2 regions of the Providencia xihuensis genome follow, and region 1 is predicted to be linked to the other one. Evidence: predicted binding sites of a transcription regulator. Region 1 holds the regulator's gene; the other holds the start of a gene.
What was found. The regulator sigma-54, encoded in region 1, starts transcription at its own class of promoters, with help from an activator protein. The targets are predictions, from matches to a motif close to GTTGGCACANNTTTCGCTNT.
Positions count from the first base shown of each region.

Region 2: a site for sigma-54 is predicted at 2,803-2,822, ahead of glnA (glutamate--ammonia ligase). Genes of this name have one in related genera too.

Region 1 is NZ_CP169565.1:3,738,516-3,742,834, forward strand. It holds gene lptA (lipopolysaccharide ABC transporter substrate-binding protein LptA) at 1-326, shown strand, start outside; gene lptB (LPS export ABC transporter ATP-binding protein) at 332-1,057, shown strand; gene rpoN (RNA polymerase factor sigma-54) at 1,101-2,543, shown strand; gene hpf (ribosome hibernation promoting factor) at 2,566-2,853, shown strand; gene ptsN (PTS IIA-like nitrogen regulatory protein PtsN) at 2,947-3,414, shown strand; gene rapZ (RNase adapter RapZ) at 3,534-4,319, shown strand, end outside.
Region 2 is NZ_CP169565.1:279,878-284,196, forward strand. It holds gene glnG (nitrogen regulation protein NR(I)) at 1-51, opposite strand, end outside; gene glnL (nitrogen regulation protein NR(II)) at 61-1,110, opposite strand; gene glnA (glutamate--ammonia ligase) at 1,270-2,679, opposite strand; gene ACE2AL_RS01260 (PadR family transcriptional regulator) at 3,034-3,732, opposite strand; gene typA (ribosome-dependent GTPase TypA) at 4,165-4,319, shown strand, end outside.

The sequences.
Region 1 (4,319 bases):
ACTCCGATAAAATCGTCATCGAAGCATTTGGTAACCCTGTGACCTTTTATCAGCTACAAGATGACGGCAAGCCAATTAAAGGCCATGCAAACAAAGCGCGTTATGAAGTTGATAAACAGCTCGTCACGTTAACGGGCGGTGCGTATTTAGAGCAGCTAGACAGCAATATTAAAGGCGACAAAATCACCTATGTTGTGCCAACACAGCAAATGGAAGCCTTTAGTGATAAAGGCAAGCGCGTGACTACTGTGATTTTGCCAGCGCAATTGCAAGAAAAAGGCCCAGCAGCAAACAATTCATCAGCAACTACGGGTAAGAGTAAATAATCGTTATGGCGACACTAACCGCAGAGAATCTGGCTAAATCCTATAAAAAACGCAAGGTTGTTGAAGATGTCAGCCTTGAAGTTAAATCAGGCGAAATTGTTGGCCTGTTAGGGCCAAATGGTGCCGGTAAAACCACCACCTTTTATATGGTTGTGGGCATTGTTCAGCGGGATGCGGGCAAAATTTTAATTGATGGTGAAGATATCAGCTTACTGCCACTGCATGAACGTGCGCGCCGCGGTATTGGCTATCTTCCTCAAGAAGCCTCTATTTTCCGTCGCCTTAGCGTTTATGATAACCTGATGGCGGTATTGGAAATCCGCGAAGATTTAACCTCTTCCCAACGTAAAGAACGTGCTGAAGAGTTAATGGAAGAATTTAGCATCACACATCTTCGCGACAGCATGGGGCAATCCCTTTCTGGTGGGGAACGCCGCCGAGTTGAGATTGCAAGGGCCCTCGCCGCTAATCCAAAATTCATCTTATTGGATGAACCCTTTGCGGGTGTCGACCCAATTTCTGTCTTGGATATTAAAAAAATTATCCAACATTTACGTGACTATGGCCTCGGTGTTTTGATTACCGACCATAACGTCCGTGAAACGTTAGATGTGTGTGAAAGAGCCTATATTGTCAGCCAAGGTCACCTGATTGCCCATGGTACACCAACCATGATATTGGAAAATGAACAAGTGAAACGTGTATACTTAGGTGAAGGTTTCCGGTTATAAACCGTATGTCGTATTCTATTGTTAGGGAGAAGAAAACAGTTTCATGAAGCAAAGTTTGCAGCTCAGAGTCAGTCAACAACTTGCGATGACCCCTCAATTACAACAGGCAATCCGTCTGCTGCAACTTTCTACACTTGAGCTTCAACAAGAAATCCAACTTGCGTTGGAAACTAACCCGCTTCTTGAGCAAGAAGAGTTAGGTTCTGAAACTGACTCGATTGATTCCCTTGCCACCACAGACAGCAGTGAGCTCGATACCAAAGACGCCTTAGAAAACAATGACATGCCTGAAGAACTTCCTCTTGATGCGGATTGGGACGAAATCTACACAGCAGGAACACCTTCAGGTACCAGCAACGATTACAGCTTCGATGAACTCCCTGTTTACCAAGGTGAAACCACTCAGACACTGCAAGATTACCTGATATGGCAATCGGATCTCACGCCGTTTACGGATACTGACCGTGCTATTGCCACCGCAATTATTGACTCCATAGATGACTCTGGCTATCTCACAACAACAATCTCTGATATACATGAAGGGATTGATAATCCAGAAATTAGTTTAGAAGAAGTGATTGCGGTACTTAAACGCATCCAGCACTTTGACCCACTTGGTGTCGCGGCACAAGATTTAAAAGAGTGTTTATTAATTCAGCTTTCGCTCTACCCAAAAGAAACGGAAGGTCTACAAGAAGCAAAGTTAATCATTACCAACCATATTGATTTACTGGCTAACCGTGATTTTAGGCAGCTTGGTAAATTAACGCGTTTAAAGGAAGATGCTTTAAAAACGGCTATCGACTTAATTCTCGCATTAAATCCAAAGCCAGGGCAGTCTATCAATACAGGTGAATCGGAATATGTTATTCCTGATGTTTTAGTGAAAAAGATAGCTGGGCACTGGCAAGTTGAGTTAAATACAGATAGCATTCCTAAACTCAGTATTAACAATCATTATGCTTCGATGGCAAATAGTTCAGCTAGCGATGATGATACACAATATATTCGCAGCCACCTGCAAGATGCAAAATGGTTGATTAAAAGCTTAGAAAGCCGCCATGAAACCTTGTTAAAAGTGGCGACCTGTATTGTCGAACAGCAACAAGAATTCTTTGAGCTGGGAGAGGAACACATGAAACCCATGATACTGGCGGATATTGCCTATCAAGTGGACATGCATGAATCCACCATCTCGCGAGTGACAACTCAAAAGTTTCTCCACAGCCCACGAGGCATTTTTGAGTTGAAGTATTTTTTCTCCAGCCATGTAAGCACGGATACAGGTGGCGAAGCCTCCTCTACCGCGATTCGAGCCTTGGTGAAAAAACTGGTTGCTGCGGAAAACCCCGCAAAACCATTGAGTGACAGTAAATTGACGAGTATGCTGGCAGAGCAAGGTATTCAAGTGGCTCGTCGTACTGTTGCTAAGTATCGTGAATCGTTATCTATTCCGCCCTCAAACCAGCGTAAACAACTGGTTTAATTGATAAAATAAGGAAGGTTGTATGGAATTTCAGATTACTGGACACAATATTGAAGTTACTCCAGCACTGCGTGAAACTGTTGAGAAAAAACTCAGTAAATTAGAGCAACTGTTTGACCGTATTAACAGTATCCAAGTCGTCCTGAAAGTTGAAAAAGTTCAGCAAATTGCTGAAGCAACCGTGCAAGTCAATGGAGCGGAGCTCCATGCATCAGCGGAAGAAAATGACATGTATGCCGCTATCGATTTACTGGTAGACAAACTGTCGCGCCAATTAACCAAACATAAAGAAAAACTGAGACAACATTAATACATTGAGGTGGCTGATTCGTTAGCCAACGAATGTTTCAAACCAGATGGTGGCATACATCATCTGGTTTTGTAGTCCTAAGTGAACAATAAAATGAATAGTGATATAGAAATCCAGTTAAACGATGTTTTATCATCAGCCTGTACACGTAATAATATTGTGTGCACCAGTAAAAAAAGAGCCCTAGAAATTATTAGTGAGCTGGCTGCCGTTGAATTGGAATTACCTGAAAATACGGTATTTGAAGCGTTATTAACCAGAGAAAAAGTCGGTACCACGGGTATTGGTGGCGGGATTGCAATCCCTCATGGCAAGTTAGATGAAAGCGAAAGTTCCCATGCTGTTGGTGTATTTTTGCATTTAGAAGAACCTATTGCCTTTGATGCGATTGATAATCAGCCTGTTGACCTGCTTTTTGCACTACTTGTGCCATCTGATCAATGCAAAACGCACTTACACACGCTCTCACTTATCGCCAAAAAGCTGGCCGATAAAACATTCTGTAAGCGTCTGCGTAGCGCACAAAGTGATGATGAACTATATAGTATTATTACTGAGTAAGTGATAATTTATGTGTCTTGCTATAGATTAATGATATTGCTATGGTTTTTATCATTAAAAACATGCAAAACACAGTTTATTAAGAAATACATCATTAGGAAACGAAAGGGAGTAAGCTCATGGTGCTGATGATTGTCAGCGGCCGTTCCGGTTCGGGGAAATCCGTTGCCTTACGTGCGCTGGAAGATATGGGTTTCTATTGCGTGGATAACCTGCCAGTCGTATTACTGCCAGAGTTAGCCAATTCACTGGCTGATCGTAACATCTCAGCAGCAGTGAGTATCGACGTGCGTAATATGCCCGACAATCCAGAAGTGTTTGAAGAAGCGATTGATAAATTACCCGCTAGCTTCTCTCCACAACTATTGTTTCTGGATGCCGATCGCAACACCCTGATCCGCCGCTACAGCGATACTCGCAGGTTGCACCCACTTTCAAGTAAAAACCTGTCTCTTGAAAGCGCAATTGACGAAGAAAATGAGCTCCTAGAGCCTCTTCGTTCACGGGCAGATTTAGTTATCGATACCTCTGAGATGTCTGTGCATGAACTTGCAGAAATGCTAAGAACGCGTTTAATGGGCAAACGTGAGCGTGAGCTGACAATGGTGTTTGAATCTTTCGGCTTCAAACATGGTATCCCTATTGATGCGGACTATGTTTTTGATGTGCGCTTTTTACCAAACCCACACTGGGACCCGAAACTGCGCCCAATGACAGGCCTTGATCGCCCTGTTGCTGCATTCTTGGATAGGCACACTGAAGTTCACAACTTTATCTACCAAACCCGTAGCTATTTAGAGTTATGGCTACCGATGCTAGAAACGAACAACCGTAGCTACTTAACCGTTGCGATTGGCTGTACGGGGGGGAAACACCGTTCTGTCTATGTTGCAGAACAGCTTGCT
Region 2 (4,319 bases), 1.0 Mb from region 1:
CCAGCGAATGGAACTGTCGTCATCCACGACCCAAATTTTTCCCTGCGACATGGTTATCCCCTATTTTTTGATGGGTAGATAAATAGAAAACTCAGTGTGCCCTGGCCAACTGGTAAACTCGATTTTCCCTGCATGTTGATCCACTAAACTTCGCGCAATTGACAGCCCAAGCCCTGTCCCATCAGGTCGGCCACTCACCATTGGGTAGAAAAGCGTATCTTGGATGGCCAATGGAATGCCAGGGCCGTTGTCTTCGATATCAATCCTCGCAGCTAACCGATAACGCTCACCTTGTAGCATGACTTGAAATGCAGTGCGCGTGCGTAGTGTGATATGACCGCCCGTATCAGCGACGGCTTGTAGAGCGTTGCGGGTGACGTTCAGTAAAACTTGTTCGATTTGATCGGGGTAATAGTCTAAATCGGGCAAACTTGGATCATAGTCGCGAGTTAATGTGACATTAGCAGGTTTTTCGAGGGAAACTAAGCGCACCACGTTTTCCATAATATGGTGAATACTTTGCTGAGTTTTTGGTCCTGGATACTGTGGCCCAAGCAATCTATCGACCAAGGCTCTTAAGCGGTCGGCTTGTTCGATAATGACTTGAGTATATTCATTTAATTGTGGGGAGGGCAGCGCCTTAGATAACAACTGCGCAGCCCCCCGCAACCCACCCAGTGGGTTTTTTATTTCGTGAGCCAGACCGCGGATCAGTTCACGCGCGGCAAGTTGCTGTGCATTTTGCGCCAATTCTTGGCTAAGGCGTCGCTGGCTATCGAGTTGTGACAGCTCAACTAAAATAAATTGTTCTGAAAAAGGTTGTGCGCTGAATGACATTACGTGGGAATGGTTATTAAACACCAAAGTGACCTCATTTTCAGTAAAACTGTGGCCTTCTTTTAAACTATTGAGCATTAATTCATCATTGAGTGAGCAATAGCTAAATAAGAGTGGAAGGGGAGTCCCATAGAGTTTGCGCTGACTTTGGGTTAGGATTTGCAATGCGGCATGATTGGCGTAATGGATAACCAAATCGTAATCCAAAATAAGCACGCTATTAATAAGGGAGTCGAGGATTTGTTCGGGTGCTGGCAAATGTTCGGTTTTCATGTCATGTCACTCCTGCACTATTTTGGTGCATTATACCTGATAGACCAAACAACCGATATTTGATTTTTGTTTCTTTGGTGCAGTTTTAGAGAGAAAAGGCCCCATCAAAAGATGGGGCAAGTGCTTCACGGCAACAAAGACTATCAGTGGAACGGCGTGTTACACACTGTAGTACATTTCAAATTCGAGCGGGTGTGGTGCCATACGGACACGTTGAATGTCAGCACGGGTTAATTCAATATATGCATCGATAGCGTCATTTGTGAATACACCACCACGAGTTAAGAACTCGCGATCTTTATCCAGTTCCGCTAGTGCTTCATCTAAAGAACCTGAAACAGTTGGGATTTCTTTTGCTTCTTCTGGTGGTAAGTCATACAGATTTTTATCCATTGCATCACCTGGGTGGATCTTATTGATAATGCCATCAAGACCCGCCATTAACTGCGCTGCAAACGCTAAGTATGGGTTAGCTGCTGGGTCTGGGAAACGCACTTCAATACGACGTGCTTTGGTACTTGCAACCACAGGAATACGGATAGATGCAGAACGGTTACGTGCAGAGTAAGCTAGCATTACAGGGGCTTCAAAGCCTGGAACTAAACGTTTGTATGAGTTTGTTGTTGGGTTTGTAAATGCGTTCAGCGCACGAGCATGTTTAATGATACCGCCGATGTAGTACAGCGCCATTTCAGATAAACCGCCGTATTTGTCACCCGCAAACAGGTTCACGCCGTCTTTTGATAAAGACATGTGGCAGTGCATACCTGAACCGTTATCACCGACTAATGGCTTAGGCATAAAGGTAGCTGTTTTGCCGTATGCATGGGCAACATTGTGCACAACATATTTATAAATCTGAGTTTCATCCGCTTTTTTGGTCATCGTATTAAAGCGGGTGGCGACTTCGTTTTGGCCTGCAGTTGCCACTTCATGGTGGTGAGCTTCAACAACTAAGCCCATCTCTTCCATTGTGGTACACATTGCAGAACGCAGGTCTTGTGATGAGTCTACAGGTGGTACTGGGAAGTAACCACCTTTAACGGCTGGACGGTGGCCTTTATTGCCGCCTTCGTATTTTGTGCCAGTGTTCCATGCCGCTTCGATATCATCGATATGGTAGTAGCTGCCGTGCATGTTGTTGCCGAAACGAATATCGTCAAAAACGAAGAATTCAGGTTCTGGACCAAATAACACGATGTCAGCGATACCGCTTGAACGCAGGAAATCTTCCGCACGTTTAGAAATGGAGCGTGGGTCTCTGTCGTAACCTTGCATGGTACCCGGCTCTAAAATATCGCAACGGATAATTAAGGTCACATCAGCAAAGAATGGGTCTAACATTGCAGTAGATGCATCTGGCATCAGTACCATGTCAGATTCGTTGATGCCTTTCCAGCCACCAATTGATGAACCGTCGAACATCTGGCCTTCTTCAAAGAAGTCTTCGTCAACTTGGTGAGCAGGGATAGTGATATGTTGCTCTTTACCTTTTGTGTCGGTAAAACGCAGATCAATAAATCTTACATTGTGCTCTTTAATTAACGATAAAACATGTTCAGCGGACATTCTCGGCTCTCCTGGTCGGGTCTAATCAACAAACCGCATCATATTTTGCGTTTGTTGGTTTGTCTGGCATGGCGGCGGTGATTAATCACATTAATGCACGTTGCTCGCTCACTATAAATACTATAAGCGAAAATCGTGCCAACTTTTAAAAGAAGAGTAAATACGGATTGTTACGAGAGAATGTCAATCGATTGAGTTAAAAATAGTCACAGTTTGCACTTAGTTGGTGCATTTTTGATGATGAGCTGCACTGTTTCGGTGCAAAAAGAAAAGGGTAGAGAAAAAAGCCAGCTTTGTGCTTAATAATAAGCCCAAAGCTGAATTGGCAAACATTATTTAATGAGTGAGGAGGTGTTATTCATCATCACTGTTCGTTAATAAGGTATTCACTTCTTCAATCTGTTTTACGGCATCATTGATAATGGAAGCAATTTGACGCGTTTGTTCTTCATTCAATTGTTTCAGAACCATTTTGTGGCGCAGTAGGGCTTTAAAGCGGCTGACTGCCATTTCAATGTCTTCTGCTAAATTGCTGCCTTGTTGCATATCACGTGCTTTCGCCAGCTTACGAGCAATAACCGCTTCTGTTTCTTTATTCTGTGCTAAGTGCGCAGCGCCTTCTGGCGTAATAGTAAAACTTTTGCGATTGCGCTCAACAATTTGAGACTCTAAAAAGCCTTGTTCTTCTAACAGTGTTAATGTTGGATAAATAACACCTGGGCTTGGCACATAAAGACCGTTCGAAGCTTCTTGAATATCTTTGATAATTTCATAACCGTAGCTCGGTTTTTTCGCCACTAATGAAAGCACCATGATATGAAGATCACCGTGGTCGAATAAACGGCGCAGGCCTTTGCCTCTTCCGCGGCCTCTTTGGCGCTCATCACTGTGACCATGACGGCCTTCACCGTGGCAACATTCGCCGTGTCCGTGCCCATGACGGCCTTCACCGTGCCCGTGACGACCTTCGCCATGGCAACAGCCATCGTGGTGGCCGCGCTGATTTTCGTCATGGCGCGCATAATATACATGACGACAAGATTTAATTAGCATATAGTTACTCCTTAGTTTGTAACTTTAGATATATCGAATTCATTTTATGGCTTTACTATATTTAGATATATCTAATTAGTCAATTTAGATATATCTAAATAACACAAAAAGACATTAAAAATAGCGATTAAGAAAGAAAGTCTATTTTTTGTTCTTTTTTTGGGCTGCTAATATTAAGTTTTTAGCGTATTATTCTGCCACTTCGTGGTTTCGCAGAGATGATGCTCATTATTTTATGAGGGAATCTGGTACTGTTACGCAACTGAATGTTTTTTCGTTAAAAACTTTTTATACAGTGATGGGTTTCACATTTATTCCACTTGTGCGGAAAAACGTGTAAAATAACAGCAAATTAACGTAGAAAGTATGTTTGGGTAATTAGAATACCGCAAAAAGCATATTCCTTTCCTGTCAATTAAACGGTAAAAATCCTTGTCAATTCAAAACTTAAGAAACATCGCCATCATCGCTCACGTTGACCATGGCAAGACCACACTGGTGGGTAAATTATTGCAACAATCAGGCACGTTCGGTGAACGTGAAACGGTTGATGAGCGTGTTATGGACTCCAATGACTTGGAGAAAGA